4 regions of the Nonomuraea sp. LP-02 genome follow, and region 3 is predicted to be linked to each of the others. Evidence: riboswitches for the same ligand, from Rfam matches in the RefSeq annotation. Region 3 holds a riboswitch; each other region holds the start of a gene.

Region 1 (3,634 bases), 7.0 Mb from region 3:
AATGGTCCGGCTTCTGCCGTGGTCACCGCCGTCCGCCCTCCTCGCGAGATCGTTCTCGAAGTCAGGGAGGACAATACATGTATCTCCATACCTGTTCTAGAGGAACGGATCATGCTCTCCCTATGCTGGAGGGCATGTCGCTTCAGCACGCGCTGCTCGGCGTCCTGGAGGCGCGCCCCATGAACGGGTACGAGCTGACCCGCTTCTTCGAGGCCGCCCCGCGCTGGGTGTGGTCAGCGCCGCAGAGCCAGATCTATCCCACGCTGCGCCAGATGGAGCAGGCCGGGCTCATCGAGGGCCAGAAGGAGATCCGGGGCACCAGATTGAGCCGGACCGTCTACTCCATCACCGAGCGCGGGCTGGCGGAGCTGCGCGCCTGGCTCGGCACCGCCCACACCCCGCCGCCGGCGCGGGACGCGTTCTTCCTGCAGGCGCTGTTCTTCGACATGATCGAGCCGGACCGGGCGGCGTCGGTGCTCAAGGCGTTCATCGCCGAGCAGGAGCAGCTCGCCGCCGAGTGGCGGGCGCACAGGGAGGCGCTGCTGGCCAAGGACACGCCCCTGCTCAAGGAACGGCTGAAGAACCGCCCGGCGGCCGAGCACGATCGCATCGCCGCGCTGAAGGCGCACGTGTTCGCGGGCCAGATCGCCGTCGCGACGGCCCGCGCCGCGTGGGCCCGCGAGAGCCTGCGGCTGCTGGAGGAGCCCACACCCTGACGCGGGCGGGGCCGGACACGCGACGAGCGCGCGTCCCCGGGCGATGGGGACGCGCGCTCGTACGTGGGTGAGGTCAGGAGGCGTACTCGGGGTAGCCGTAGCCGACGACCTGCCACTTCGGCCGGACGCGCTCCTCCACCTTGCCGTTGCCGGTGTTGCCCTCGATGGTGGAGATGGTGCCGTCCTGGTTGTCCTTCTCGACGAACCCGACGTGGTTGATGGCGTCGAGGTCCTTGCTGCCGCTCCAGGAGAAGAAGACCACCGCGCCGGGCTTGGCGGCGGTGCCGAAGCGGTCGTTGTTCTTGAACCACTTGGCGTGGGCGACGGTCCAGGCGTCCCAGCCGATCTGCGGGCGGGCGCCGGTCTTCTCGCCGACCCAGGAGACGAACATCGCGCACCAGGGGGCGTTGAGGTAGCCGGCCGGGGTGCCGCCGTCGCGGGCGATGGTCTCGGCGGCCCGCTTCGAGTCGGCGTACCACCGCTGGTACGGGGTGCCGCCGCCGGCGGAGTTCTCGCTGGTGCCCACCTGGGAGCGGGCCATGGACAGCACCTGGGCGGCGGTGACCTGGATCTTGTTCTCCTCGGCGCGGGAGCGCTGGGCGGCGCGGTCGACCGGGTTCTTGACAGTGTCGCTGACGGTGTTGCCGTGCTGTCCGGCGGCCGACGCGGTCTCGGCGTTCGCGGCCTGCGGGCCGAGCGCGGCGGCGGCCACGGCCGTGCCGAGGACGGCGTAGGCGATCTTCATCTTTCGGGCAGCGGTGAAGCCGTGCTTGGCCATCGAGGGGGTTACTCCTTGCTTCCATGCCGCTTACCGGGTTAGCTGACGGGTTCGGACGTGGAAGCTGCCCTACGGCACGTGGTGCCGATTCACCCCAAAGGACGTGGGTCCCCGGTTCCGCGCGTGGCGGATTCAGCGGTCACAGGACGATCCTGTGATGTTCTTTCACTTGCGATGGTCAGACATACTCCGACAAAACGGACGTATGCCCTGAGATGCCCCATAAGGTAATACACACGGCAAGGAGATGACAAATCCCTAAAAGCCTGGTCAGGACAGTTGTTGCCGGGCGTCGGCCAGCAGCCCCATCATGGCAAGGGATTCGTCGAGCGGCATGATCGCCGATTCGGTCCGGCCCTCGGCCACCGCGGCCCGCACCTCGCGCACCTCACCCGCGTAGCCGTTGTCGGCCGGATCGAGCAAGTGCTCCTCGGGCTCCATGCCGGGCGCCGACAGCACGATCCGCTCCGGCGCCCAGAACGCCGCCGGGATCTCCGCCCGCATGCCCGTGCCGACCACGTGGGCGGAGTTGGGGTAGTGCGCGAGCAACGAGGTCGCCACCACGGCGTGCCGCCCCCCGGAGTACGTCAGCAGCCCCGCCGCCTCGGCGTCCACGCCGTTGGGCGCGAGCGACCCGGTGACGCGCAGGCCCTCGGGCATGCCGAGCAGGAGCTGCGCCAGCCCGAACGGATAGATGCCGAGGTCGAGCAGCGCGCCGCCGCCCAGCTCGGGAGCCCACAGCCGGTGCGCCTCGTCATAGGGATGGGCGAAGCCGAAGGACGCCTGCACCGAGCGGATCTCCCCGAAGCGCTCGTCGGTGGCGATCATGCGGATCAGCGGGTTGAACCGCATCCACATGGCCTCCATGAGGAAGACGCCCGCCTCGCGCGCCAGGCGCACCATCGTCTCGGCGTCCGCCACGCTCGCCGCGAGCGGCTTCTCGCACAGCACGGCCTTGCCGTTCGCGATGGCGGCCACGGCCACCGGGAGGTGCTGGGCGTGGGGCGTGGCGACGTAGATCGCGTCCACGGCCGGGTCGGCGCACAGGTGCTCGTAGGAGCCGTACGCCGACTCCGCGCCGAGTGTCGCGGCCAGCGCCCGCGCCCTGCCGAGGTCGCGGGAGCCGACGGCGGCCACCCGCATGCCCGGCTCGGCCGCGATGGCCGCCCCCACGGTCTGGGCGATGCCGCCGGTCGCCGCTATGCCCCAAGCAAAATCTCGCACAAGGCGAGATCGTAGAGGGTTCAGGTGGCGTTGAAGGTGTCGGGGTCGGGGCCGAGGCGCTTGCCCTGGTTGAGCGCTCCGATGGCGGCCATGTCCTCGGTGTCGAGGATGAAGCCGAACACGTCGATGTTCTCCTTGATGCGCGCCGGGGTGACCGACTTCGGGATCACCACGTTGCCGAGCTGCAGGTGCCAGCGGAGCACGATCTGGGCGGGCGTCCTGCCGTACTTCCCCGACAGCACCGCCAGCGCCGGATCCTCCAGCAGGCCCCTGCCCTGGCCGAGCGGGCTCCACGCCTCCGTGAGGATGCCGTTGGCCTCGTGGAACTCGCGCATCTCGCGCTGCTGCAGATAGGGATGGAGCTCGATCTGGTTGAGCGACGGCGTGATGCCCGTCTCCTCCATCAGCCGGGTGAGGGTGGGGACGGTGAAGTTGGACACCCCGATCGCCCTGGCCCGGCCGTCCCGGTAGATCTTCTCCAGGGCCTTCCACGCCTGGACGTACTTGTCCTGCCGCGGCACCGGCCAATGGATGAGGAACAGGTCGACGTGATCGAGGCCCAGCCGGGCCAGGCTCTCGTCGAAGGCCTGCTCGGCGCGGCCGTGGTCGCCGTTCCACAGCTTGGTCGTGACGAACACCTTCTCGCGCGGCAGCCCGCTCGCGCGCACGGCCCGGCCCACGCCCTCCTCGTTGCCGTAGGCGGCGGCCGTGTCGATGTGCCGGTAGCCGGCCTCCAGCGCGGTGCGCACGGCCTGCTCGGCCTCGTCGCCGGGGACCTGCCAGACGCCGTACCCCAGCTGCGGGATCTGCACGCCGTCGGTGTTGAGCATGAGCGAGTTCATAGCCTCCATTGTTCACGTCGCGTTCCTGGCGGCTTAAGGCGGCGGGGGTAACTTAACGGCGTCATGGACGGGCC
Region 2 (3,634 bases), 1.5 Mb from region 3:
GCCGTCGATCAGCCTGGCCACCAGGCGCTGCCACCACTCGGCGAGCGGGGCGGGCGCGCCGGGCGGCTGGACGCCGACCGGCTGGCCGTAACCGGGCTGGCCGTAGCCCTGCTGCTGCCCGTAGCCCTGCTGGCCGTAACCCTGCTGACCGTACTGCTGGTCGCCGTACTGCTGGCCGTACTGCTGCTGCTGGCCGTAGCCCGGCTGGGACTGGCCCTGCTGCCCGTAGCCCTGCTGGCCGTAGTCGGGCTGCGACTGCGGCTGCTGGCCGTACTGAGGCTGCTGGCCGTAACCCTGGCCGTACTCGGGCTGGGACTGCGGCTGCTGACCGTAGCCCTGGCCGTAGTCGGGCTGCGACTGCGGCTGCTGGCCGTACTGAGGCTGCTGGCCGTAGCCGGGCTGGGTGCCGTACTGGCCCGAGGAGGGCTGCTGGCCGTAGCCGGGCTGCGACTGCGGCTGCTGACCGTACTGCGGCTGCTGGCCGTAGCCCGGCTGGGACTGGCCCTGCTGGCCGTAGCCCTGGCCGTAGTCGGGCTGGGACTGCGGCTGCTGGCCGTATTGGGGCTGCTGGCCGTAGCCCTGCTGCTGGCCGTACTGCGGCTGCTGGCCGTAGCCCTGCTGGCCGCCGTACTGGGGCTGCTGACCGTAGCCCTGCTGACCGTAGTCCGGCTGGGACTGCGGCTGCTGGCCGTATTGAGGCTGCTGGCCGTAGCCCTGCTGCTGCTGGTTGTAGGGGGACTGTCCGAAGGCGTCGTCCGCCCGGTAGCCGACCACGGTGGCGTCGGGGTCGGGCTCGCCGGGGTGACGGCCCTGGTGCTGCTGGCCGTAGGGGGGATTGCCAGGCGCGGAGTTCTCGCCGGATTCGTCTTGCGGATACGGCGGCTGTCCGGTGCTCACCGTGTCACCTCGCTTCGCGTGCGCATGTGGCACGTGTCAGGGCACATGCCTGTGCTGCCCAACGTATCGACATAGGTATCAACAATCACCTTTCCAATTGGTCAAGGTCCGCGTCACCCGATGTCAGATGGAGCAGCATGCGGGTGTTGCCCAGGGTGTTCGGCTTGACGTGCTCCAGGTCGAGGAACTCGGCCACACCCTCGTCGTACGAGGCCAGAAGTTCGGCGTAGACCTCCGGTGAGACCGGGGTCCCCTGGATAGGCCGGAACCCGTGCCTGGCGAAGAATTCGATCTCGAAAGTGAGACAGAACACCCGCCGCAGACCCAGATCCTTCGCCTGCTGTATGAGCGCCTCCACGATCCGGTGACCGATGCCCAAGCCCCGGACTTCCGGATCGACGGCGACCGTGCGGACCTCGGCGAGATCCTCCCACAGGACGTGCAGGGCGCCACAGCCGGCGACCCGCCCGCCGAGATCGGCTACCCAGAACTCCTGTACGTCCTCGTACAGCGTCACCGTGGTCTTCTCCAGGAGCCGGGGACCCGCGCCCGCGTAGGTGTCGACCAGGCGCCTGATGCCGCGGACGTCGGGCGTGCGGGCACGCCGGACCACCACCGCGGTCTCGGGCGCTGTCAGCTCGGCCACCTGCTCCATGGCTCTCCAGAGTACAGATGTCATTACGGCTCGGACCTAACTCCCTCAACCGCCCCGTACCCGGGGTCCCGCACGGCTGTCCAGGCGCAGGTCCGACGTTCGCCGACGCCGAGCAAAACCAAGGGCAAAAAGGACATAAAGTCTCTTCTGTACGCTTGATCACGAGATCACCTTGTGACCCTTCGGTTGTGAAACCTCAACAGATCAAGCAGTTCTGGTTGAGCAGGAACCGGGAGTGCATTAGTGTCCAGCGACGACGTTCCCCGCGTGTCGCACGCGGGAGACACGCCCAATTCCCGCAAGGGAAGCCGGGGACCCGCCGATGGCGCCCGCCGCACGCCATCACAGGGGTGAATCCGAAACGTTCGGTAGGGCTCCTCCGGCCCGAACCCGTCAGCTAACCCGGTAGGCGTCGAGGAAGGGAGCCGGTTGGTGAAGCGCACGCGCACGCGTGGGGACGAGAGGACGGCGGGCGGGAACGCCCCCCATCGGGAACGGTTCCGGCGACCGTTCCGCCTCGGAGCGGCGGTCCTGATGGCCGCCGCGTTACTGGCGGCCCCCATCGCCCCGGCGTCCGCGGAGCCCAAGCCCTCGCTCAAGGAGCTGTCGGAGCGGGTCGAGAAGCTGCACGTCGAGATCGAGACGCTCACGGAGCAGTACAACGGCCAGCGGGAGAAGTACAAAACCGCCAAGAAGGCCGCCGACGCCGCCCAGAAGACTTTGACCGACAGCCAGGCCGATCTCGCCGCCAAGCGCGCGAAGGCCGTCATGCTCGCTCAGAACGCCTACATCACCGGCGGGCTCAACCGCTCGCTCGCCTTCATGCAGTCCGACGATCCCGAGAAGTTCCTCGACCGGGCCGCGACCACGCACGCGCTGGAGACGCAGCAGAGCGAAGAGGTCAACCAGCTGCTCAAGGCCATGGACGCGGCCACCCGCGCCGAGGCCGGCGCCAAGACCCGCATGGAGGAGTTGCGCGGGATCGTGGCCGACCTCGACGCCAAGCGCGACAAGATCACCGCCCTCGTGGCCAAGACGGAGAGCAGCCTCTTCCGTCGCGCCCTCGGCGAGGCCGGGCAGCCCGGCACCCGCGCCGTACGCGTCAACCTGCCGATCCCCGGCACCGGCAAGGCCGCCGCGGCCGCCAGGTGGGCGCTCACGCAGCAGCTCAAGCCGTACGTGTGGGGCGCCGGAGGCCCCAGCTCCTACGACTGCTCCGGTCTGGTCATGGCCGCCTTCCGGCGCGTCGGCATCTCGCTGCCGCACTACACCGGCGACCAGTGGACCGCGGGCCGGCACATCTCACGCGAGGAGATGCGCCCAGGCGACCTGGTCTTCTTCTACAACGACCTGCACCACGTCGGCATCTACATCGGCGGGGGCATGATGGTGCACGCCCCGCGCACCGGCGACGTCGTACGAGTGGCCGCGCTCGGCAACCGGCCCTTCGCGGGCGCGGTGCGCATCGCAGACTGAGCCGGCATGACCCGGTTGATCCCTGCAGAGCGTCCCGTCAGATGAGATGGCGGCGTGCCGCCCAGGCCACGGCCTCGATGGCCGTGGCCACGCCGATGCGATCGCAGATGCCGCGCAGTCTTCGGCGCACCGTGCGTCCGCTGATGTCCAGACGTCTCCCCACTCGATCCACAGTGACGCCCTTGGCCAGCTCGCCGAGTAAAGCCAGATCCGCGTGGCTCAGCTCAACGCCTTCAGTGAGCACGTCCATCGGGAGCCCTCCCCCCCAACAGCAGAATTTGGACCTCACAACGGGCCAAAGCCGCTCGTCTCGCAGAAGGTAAACGCATCTCTGAAAGGTCGTCAAGCGTGATAAATCCCGCCCTTGACGAGCGCTATTGACATGATCGCGCATATGTGACCTACTCGCCATATGCCGACCGGACGCTGGATGCGCGATGACCGATCTCGTTGATCAGTCCGGGGGCTCCCCTCCACCCCCCTCGGGTCCGGCGGACGTTCTGGGTTTTGATCCCGCGGACCCCGGCTTTCTGGTTGATCCCTATGCGCGCTACCACGCGCTGCGCGAGCACGGGCCGATCTTCCGCACGCCCGCCGGGCTGTTCG
Region 3 (3,634 bases):
GCGGCGCGCGCACCCAGGGGGCTCTGGGCGGCGTGATGGCGCTGGCGTACCTGGCGGGGCCGTTCCTCGGCGGGGTGTTCACCGACCAGGCGAGCTGGCGCTGGGGCTTCTACGTGAACGTGCCGCTCGGCGCGGCGCTGATCGCGATCGTCGCGCTGCGCCTGCCGGGGCGGCCGGGCACCGGCGGCGGCGGGCGTCCCGACTACGCGGGCATCGCCGTCTTCACCGTCGCCATCACGGCCCTGCTCGTGGGGCTGACGGAGAAGGGGCTCGACGGCCACACCTGGACCGACGCGCCCGTGGCGGGGCCGATCCTGCTGGCGCTGGCCGCGCTCGCGGCGTTCGTGGCCGTGGAGCGGCGGGCGGCCAACCCGATGATGCCGATGCACCTGTTCGGCAACCGGACGTACACGCTGGTCAACGTCACCTCCTTCGTCACCGCGTTCTGCCTGTACGCCGGGGTCGTCTTCCTGCCGCGTTACTTCCAGGAGGCACTGGGCGCCGACGCCACCGAGTCGGGCCTGCGGATCTACCCCATGACGCTGGCCATGGTCGTGGGCAGCGGCATCATGGGCATGCTGATGTCCCGTACCAGGGTCTACAAGCCCTGGCTGCTGGCCGCGCCGTTCCTGCTCGGGGCCGGCACCCTGCTCTGCCTCAACCTCGCTCTGGACACCGGGGGCCTGGCGCTCGCCGGGTGGATGCTGCTCATCGGGCTGGGCATGGGGCCGATGTTCTCGGGGCTGACCGTGGCCGTCCAGCAGGCGGTGCCGCCCGCGTACCTCGGCACCGCCTCGGCCAACCTCACCTTCTTCCGGCAGATCGGCGGCTCCGTGGCGCTGGCCGTGGGCGGCGCGCTCTACACCTCCACGGTCACCGCGGAGGCTCCGGCGCAGGGCCTCGCCGCCGCGCACGCCTCGGCCGCGGCCGTCGCCGTCCCGTCGCTCGGCGTGGCCGGGGCGATGATCGCCCTCGTGGCGCTGGCGGCCATGCCGGGCCGGCGGCTGGAGCTGCCGGCCGTGCCGCAGACCAAGATTGACGCCGGTTTCGCGTCGTAAGGTACCCCGTGCGAAGCTGGGGGTGTCCCAACACCATGGAGGTCCTCAATGGCGGAATCACCGGAGCCGGAAGTCAGCGAAACTCCCGAGGACGAGATGAAGCGCAAGTTCCGCGAGGCGCTTGAGCGCAAGCGCGGCCAGCAGGCGGCCGGCGGCGCGGGTGGCAGGGGCGGCGATCCGTCGAAGATCCACGGCACGCACGGCCCGGCCGCGAACAAGCGATCCTTCAGGCGCAAGAGCGGCGGCTGAGTCAGACAGTTCCGGCAGGTCCAGAGGGGCGCGGTTATTCCGCGCCCCTCTTTTCTTTGCGCTGCGGCCAGGTAGATCTTTTGTCCGATTCATGAAGATTCGTTTGCGTTCGTCCCGGCGTGCGTGGTTTAGTCTTGCCATTCAACCAGCCGAATCCCGAACCACTCGGGAACCGGGGACCCACTTCGTTGGGGTGAATCCGGCAGCACGCCGGTAGGGCATCTCCTCGCCCGAACCCGTCAGCTAACCCGGTAGGCGTGATGGAGAGGACCCCCGCATGTCGTACCGCGTCACACCCCCGGACGCCGGCTCCCCACCGGTCGAGATTCCCGAGAGCGTAGTGCCGGCCGCCCGCTGAGCGGCCCCTCACCCCAGGCTCATTCCGCGCTCCGCGCAGCCTCCCCCCGTCAGGTGTTCATTCCCGGCTGCGCCTTTCTCCCCTGAGCGCGTGTCCCTGCCCCCTCGCAAAGGACTCACTGCTTCATGTCTCCCCGCTTTGGCCTGCGTTCCTGCGCCGTGCTCGCCGCCTGCTCGTTCGGCGCGCTCACCGCCGTCTCCACCCCCGCCCACGCCGACACCGACGAGAAGATCCTGCTCAAGGGCTCGACCACGGCCTCCTACTTCTGGGACGACGCCTCCGGCCGGGCCGGGGACACGGGCCTGCCCGCCAGCGGCAAGCCCATGCAGAAGGGCTTGGCCGCCAGCCCGAGCTGGCCCCTGCTGACCGAGGGCTACGTGATCTACAAGGGCAAGAAGATGCCCTTCTTCGTGGGCGACCGCGGCCCCGGCGTGCCCTCCAACTCGGGCATCATGCTCGACCTGGACGCCAAGACGTTCGCCGAGCTGACCGGCGGCAGGTTCAACCCCTCCACGCTGTACGTGGACGGCAACGGCGGCCAGGGCCACATCAAGGTCGACTACGTCATCACCAAGTGGGGCCCCGGCGTCGGCAAGAAGAACTACCCGGTGCCCTTCTCCACCGGCGCCTGGTCGCGCCGCGACAACAACCCGGCCAAGCCCCCGAAGGTCGCGGAGAAGCCGACGGCGACGCAGACCGTGCAGCCGGCGAAGACCACGACGAAGGCCGTGGAGAAGACGGCCGAGCACTCGGGCGCGCAGACGACGCAGGCGAAGACGCAGGCCCAGTCCGGCGGCGCGGCCGTCGAGCTCGCCGCCGGCCAGGCCGCGCCCGCCCCCGCGGGCGAGACCGCGCAGGCGAGCACCGGCGCGGTCGGCGCCGTGCTGTGGTTCGTCCTGGCTCTGGGCGGCGGGGCCGTGGTGGTGGCCGGCGCCCGGCTCCGGCGCCTGATCAAGGGCTGACCCCCGGCCCTGACGCTTTACGTCACCGGACCAGAATGAGATTCTGGTCCGGTGACGACCCGCGTAACCGCCAACGGCATCGACATCGCCTACGAGAGCTTCGGCGCCCCCGGAGGCCGCCCGCTGCTCCTCATCATGGGCCTCGGTGCCCAGCTCATCCACTGGGACGAAGGGCTCTGCGAGCTCCTGGCCGAGCAGGGACACCACGTCGTCCGGTTCGACAACCGCGACGCGGGGCTCTCCACGCACTTCGGCGAGGCGGGGGCGCCCGGTCCTGGCACGGCTCCGCCGTACCTGCTGGACGACATGGCCGACGACACCGCCGGCCTCATGGACGCCCTCCGCTGGCCGCAGGCCCACATCGTGGGCGCCTCGATGGGCGGGATGATCGCCCAGACGCTGGCCATCCGCCACCCGGAGCGCGTGCTGACCCTCACCTCGATCATGTCCACCCCCGGTCCGGAGGTCGCGCCTCCGACGGCCGAGGCCGCCGCGATCCTCATGGCCCGGCCTCCGGCCGACCGCGACGGCGTGCTGGCGCAGGCCGTACGGACCTGGTCGGTGATCGGCTCGCCCGGCTACGAGCTGGACCACGAGCGCATCACCACCCTCGCCGCCCTGGCCTACGACCGCTGCTTCGACCCGGCCGGGACCGGCCGGCAGCTCGCCGCCATCATGGCCTCGGGCAGCCGCGTCGAGGCGCTCGGCCGGCTGGACGTGCCCACCCTGGTGGTGCACGGCGAGGCCGACCAGCTCGTTCCCCTGGCGGGCGGCCAGGCCACCGCGGCGGCCATCCCGGGCGCCCGCCTGGTGACGTACCCGGGCATGGGGCACGACCTGCCGCGCGCGCTCTGGCCCGACCTCGTGGCCGAGATCACCAAGCTCACCACCGCCTGAACGCGCCGCGGCCCGCACCCCGTCACGGGGCGCGGGCCGCGGCGAGGCTCAGACCTCCAGCTTCTCCTCGATGCCCCGGAGCTGGTGCCGGGACATCGCGAGGTTGGCCC
Region 4 (3,634 bases), 790 kb from region 3:
CCGACCAGGCAAGTGCGCCTCGCGAACTAACATTTCCCACCATTGTCATGTCATAATTTGGTGGAATCTGTTGGAAGGGGCAAGGGTGCTCGCACAGCAGCGTCAGCAGGCGATCCTCGAACGCGTACGCAGCAACGGCGGCGTACGCGTGGCCGACCTCGTGCGCGAGCTCGGCGTCTCCGACATGACCATCCGCCGCGACCTCGAGGTGCTGGCCGAGCGCGGCCTGCTGGAGAAGGTGCACGGCGGCGCGACCGCACTCGGCCCCGGTTCGACCGAGGAGCCGGGCTTCACCGCCAAGTCCGCCCGCCAGCAGCCGGAGAAGCAGGCCATCGCGCGCCGCGCCGCGCAGCTCGTCCGGCCGGGCACCGCCGTCGCGCTGTCGGCGGGCACCACCACGTGGGCCCTCGCCCATCACCTGATCGCCGTTCCCGAGCTGACCGTGATCACCAACTCGATCCCCGTCGCCGACGTCTTCCACCGCAACCCGCGCGCCGACCGCACGGTGGTGCTGACCGGCGGCGTCCGTACGCCCTCGGACGCGCTGGTGGGCCCTGTCGCCGTGGCCGCGATCCGCCGCCTGCACGTGGACACGCTGTTCCTCGGCGTCCACGGCATGAGCGTCCGGGCCGGCTTCACCACGCCCAACCTGCTGGAGTCCGAGACCGACAGGGAGCTGGTGAGCGCCGCCGGCCGCCTGGTGGTGCCCGCCGACCACACCAAGTGGAACACGGTCGGCATCAGCACCATCGCCGAGCTGAGCGAGGCCGACGTGGTCATCAGCGACGCGGGGCTGCCGGAGGAAGCACGCACGGAGCTGGCCGATCGGGCCGGCGAACTCATCATCGCGGAAGAGGGCACGCTGTGAAGCGCACCATCACCCATCTGGCCGACGGCCGGGAGCTCATCTACTTCGACCGGAGGGACGACGCCGACCGGAGCGCGACCGACCGGCGTGAGCTCGGCCCCCGGCCGGTGGCCTCCGAGCTGCGCTACGACCCGCTGACCGAGGAGTGGATCGCGATGGCGGGGCACCGCCAGACGCGTACGTTCCAGCCCAAGGGCACGGCGGCCGAGTGCCCGCTGTGCCCGTCGGCGCCCGGCCGTGACACGGAGATCCCCGCGTACGACTACGACGTCGTGGTGTTCGAGAACCGTTTCCCGTCCTTCTCCGGAAATTTCGGTACGTATGAGGATGTGGGCGGCCTGAGCGAGGTCCGTCCCGGCGCCGGCCGCTGCGAGGTCGTCTGCTTCACCTCCGACCACGACGCCAGCTTCTCCCGCCTCTCCGACGACCAGGTCGAGCTGGTCATGGAGGCGTGGGCCGACCGCACCGCCGAGCTGTCCGCCGTCGAGGGCGTGGAGCAGGTGTTCTGCTTCGAGAACCGGGGCTCGGAGATCGGCATCACGCTCGCGCACCCGCACGGCCAGATCTACGCCTACCCGTACGTCACCCCGCGCACCAAGCTCAACCTCGGCGCGGCCTCCCGGCACAAGGGCCCCGGCAACCTGTTCGCCGACGTCCTCGCCGCCGAGCGCGCGGCGGGCACGCGGGTCGTGACCTCCAACGAGCACTGGACGGCGTTCGTGCCGGCCGCCGCGCGCTGGCCGTTCGAGGTGCACGTCTATCCGCATCGGCAGGTTCCGGACCTGCCGGCGCTGACGGAGGCGGAGCGGGCCGCGTTCGCGCCGCTCTACACGTCGGTGCTGCGGGCCTTCGACGGGCTGTTCGGGGTCGTGATGCCGTACATCGCGGCCTGGCACCAGGCGCCCGTGCGCGAGGGGCGGGACCTCGCCCACCTGCGGCTTGAGCTGTTCAGCGTCAGGCGGGCGCCGGAGAAGCTGAAGTACCTGGCCGGGTCGGAGTCGGCGATGGGCGCCTTCGTCAACGACGTGCTGCCGGAGGAAGCGGCACGCATGCTGCGATCACAACTTGATCACTAATAGATTTCTACTTAAGGTCGCATTACTTGTGATCTACCACTAATATCCCCATAAGCAACGGCGCTACCAGCCGTCGCACGCCTAATCCCGGGCGCGTCGCCCGGGAGCCGGGGACCCACCGCACCTGGGGTGAATCCACTTCGGTGGTAGGGACGCACTCTCACGCCCGAACCCGTCAGCTAACCCGGCCGGCAGAGGGAGAGGAACCCAGTACGTGGCGGCTTCGTCCCCCGTGCCCTTCGCCATCGGTCTCGTCACCGCCGCCGCCGTCCTCCTGTCGACGCCTTCCCCTGTGCAGGCGGCCCCTGCGCAGGCCCCCGCGCAGGCCGCCGCGCCGAAGCCGTCGGAGTCACAGCTCCGCGCCCAGCTCAAGCGGCTCAACACCAAGGTCGACAAGCTCATCGAGCAGTACAACCTCAAGCGCGTCGAGCTGGCCAAGGCACAGGAGGCCGCCGAGACCGCCAAGGAACGCCTGGCCACGGCCGAGCGTACGCTCGCCGCCTCCGAGCAGCGCGTCGCCGAGCTCGCCCGCCTCCGCTACCAGAACGGCAACCCCCCGGTGCCGGGCTTCATGCTGGACGGCGCCAGCGCGGCCGTGCTCGAGCAGCTCACCGCCGAGCAGCAGGCGCTGGTGCAGGGCGTGGCCACGGCCCGCGACGAGAAGAAGAAGGCCGCCACCGAGGCCGAGGCGCTGGCGGTCAAGATCCGCGCGGACGCCGCCTCGGTCGCCGAGCAGCGCGACGAGGCCGAGGACGTCATCGACGACATCAAGGACAAGCTGGCCGACCTGGTCCCGTACGGCACCGGCCGCAACTCCGACGGCAGCTGGGCCCCCGAGCTGCCGTCCGGCTCGGACAACATCACCGCGCGCACCCGGCTCATGCGCGAGCAGGTGACGAAGAACTTCGCGCTGCCGTTCTCGGTGGGCTGCTTCCGCTCCGGCTCCAGCGGCGAGCACCCGCTCGGCCGCGCCTGCGACTTCATGATGAGCTCAGGCGGCACCATGCCCAGCGCGGCCGACAACGCCCTCGGCGACCGCATCGCCGCCTGGGCCCTGCAGAACCAGAGCAAACTGGGCGTCAAGTACGTGATCTGGAAGCAGCGCATCAACTCGGGCTCCGGCTGGCGCGCGATGTCCGACCGCGGCAGCGTCACCGAGAACCACTACGACCACGTCCACATCTCCATGAACTGAGGACGCGCACGACGAGCCAAGGGTCAGGACTGCTCAGAGGCCCGTGGGACGAGCAGGCCCCGGTTGAACGCCTCGGTGACGGCGGCGGCCCGGTCTCCGACGCCTAGTTTGGTGTAGATGTTCAGCAGGTGGCTCTTGACCGTGGCCTCGGTGATGAACAACCGGGCGGCCGCCTCACGGTTGGTGTTCCCGGCCGCCACGAGACCCAGGACCTCCAGCTCCCGCTGGCTGAGCAGTTGCGGCGCGGGTGTCCTGACCCGGTTCATCAGCCGTGCCGCCACCGAAGGGGAAAGGACGCTCTCGCCCTTGGCGGCGGCCCGGGCACCGCGCAGCAGGTCCTCCCGGGGAGCGTCCTTGAGCAGGTAGCCGGTCGCGCCCGCCTCGATGGCCGGCAGTACGTGGGTGTCGGTGTCGTAGGTGGTCAGAACCAGTACGCGCGCGGTGACGCCGAGCCTGGCCAGCTCGGTGATCGCGTACCTGGTCTTCGCCTTGTCC

The links. Region 3 has a riboswitch for cyclic di-AMP ahead of SMD20_RS38895 (hypothetical protein). Riboswitches for the same ligand answer to the same signal wherever they lie in the genome.
Region 1: it holds a riboswitch for cyclic di-AMP, as region 3 does, so the genes downstream of both, SMD20_RS05985 (CHAP domain-containing protein) here and SMD20_RS38895 (hypothetical protein) in region 3, are expected to answer to the same signal.
Region 2: it holds a riboswitch for cyclic di-AMP, as region 3 does, so the genes downstream of both, SMD20_RS32125 (C40 family peptidase) here and SMD20_RS38895 (hypothetical protein) in region 3, are expected to answer to the same signal.
Region 4: it holds a riboswitch for cyclic di-AMP, as region 3 does, so the genes downstream of both, SMD20_RS42250 (coiled-coil domain-containing protein) here and SMD20_RS38895 (hypothetical protein) in region 3, are expected to answer to the same signal.

Annotation. Positions count from the first base shown of each region.
Region 1 covers NZ_JAXCLK010000001.1:1,292,336-1,295,969, forward strand. Annotated here, with positions in the region: gene SMD20_RS05975 (class II aldolase/adducin family protein) at 1-26, opposite strand, end outside; gene SMD20_RS05980 (PadR family transcriptional regulator) at 135-716, shown strand; gene SMD20_RS05985 (CHAP domain-containing protein) at 790-1,494, opposite strand; cyclic di-AMP (ydaO/yuaA leader) riboswitch at 1,507-1,642, opposite strand; gene SMD20_RS05990 (Gfo/Idh/MocA family protein) at 1,765-2,718, opposite strand; gene SMD20_RS05995 (aldo/keto reductase) at 2,739-3,560, opposite strand.
Region 2 covers NZ_JAXCLK010000001.1:6,821,763-6,825,396, reverse strand. Annotated here, with positions in the region: gene SMD20_RS32135 (RDD family protein) at 1-897, opposite strand, end outside; gene SMD20_RS32130 (amino-acid N-acetyltransferase) at 983-1,552, opposite strand; cyclic di-AMP (ydaO/yuaA leader) riboswitch at 1,829-1,979, shown strand; gene SMD20_RS32125 (C40 family peptidase) at 2,087-3,028, shown strand; gene SMD20_RS32120 (LuxR C-terminal-related transcriptional regulator) at 3,066-3,278, opposite strand.
Region 3 covers NZ_JAXCLK010000001.1:8,280,762-8,284,395, forward strand. Annotated here, with positions in the region: gene SMD20_RS38885 (MDR family MFS transporter) at 1-1,058, shown strand, start outside; gene SMD20_RS38890 (DUF5302 domain-containing protein) at 1,107-1,307, shown strand; cyclic di-AMP (ydaO/yuaA leader) riboswitch at 1,445-1,580, shown strand; gene SMD20_RS38895 (hypothetical protein) at 1,791-2,627, shown strand; gene SMD20_RS38900 (alpha/beta fold hydrolase) at 2,679-3,524, shown strand; gene SMD20_RS38905 (hypothetical protein) at 3,573-3,634, opposite strand, start outside.
Region 4 covers NZ_JAXCLK010000001.1:9,070,654-9,074,287, forward strand. Annotated here, with positions in the region: gene SMD20_RS42240 (DeoR/GlpR family DNA-binding transcription regulator) at 86-868, shown strand; gene galT (galactose-1-phosphate uridylyltransferase) at 865-1,944, shown strand; cyclic di-AMP (ydaO/yuaA leader) riboswitch at 2,013-2,152, shown strand; gene SMD20_RS42250 (coiled-coil domain-containing protein) at 2,159-3,139, shown strand; gene SMD20_RS42255 (LuxR C-terminal-related transcriptional regulator) at 3,163-3,634, opposite strand, start outside.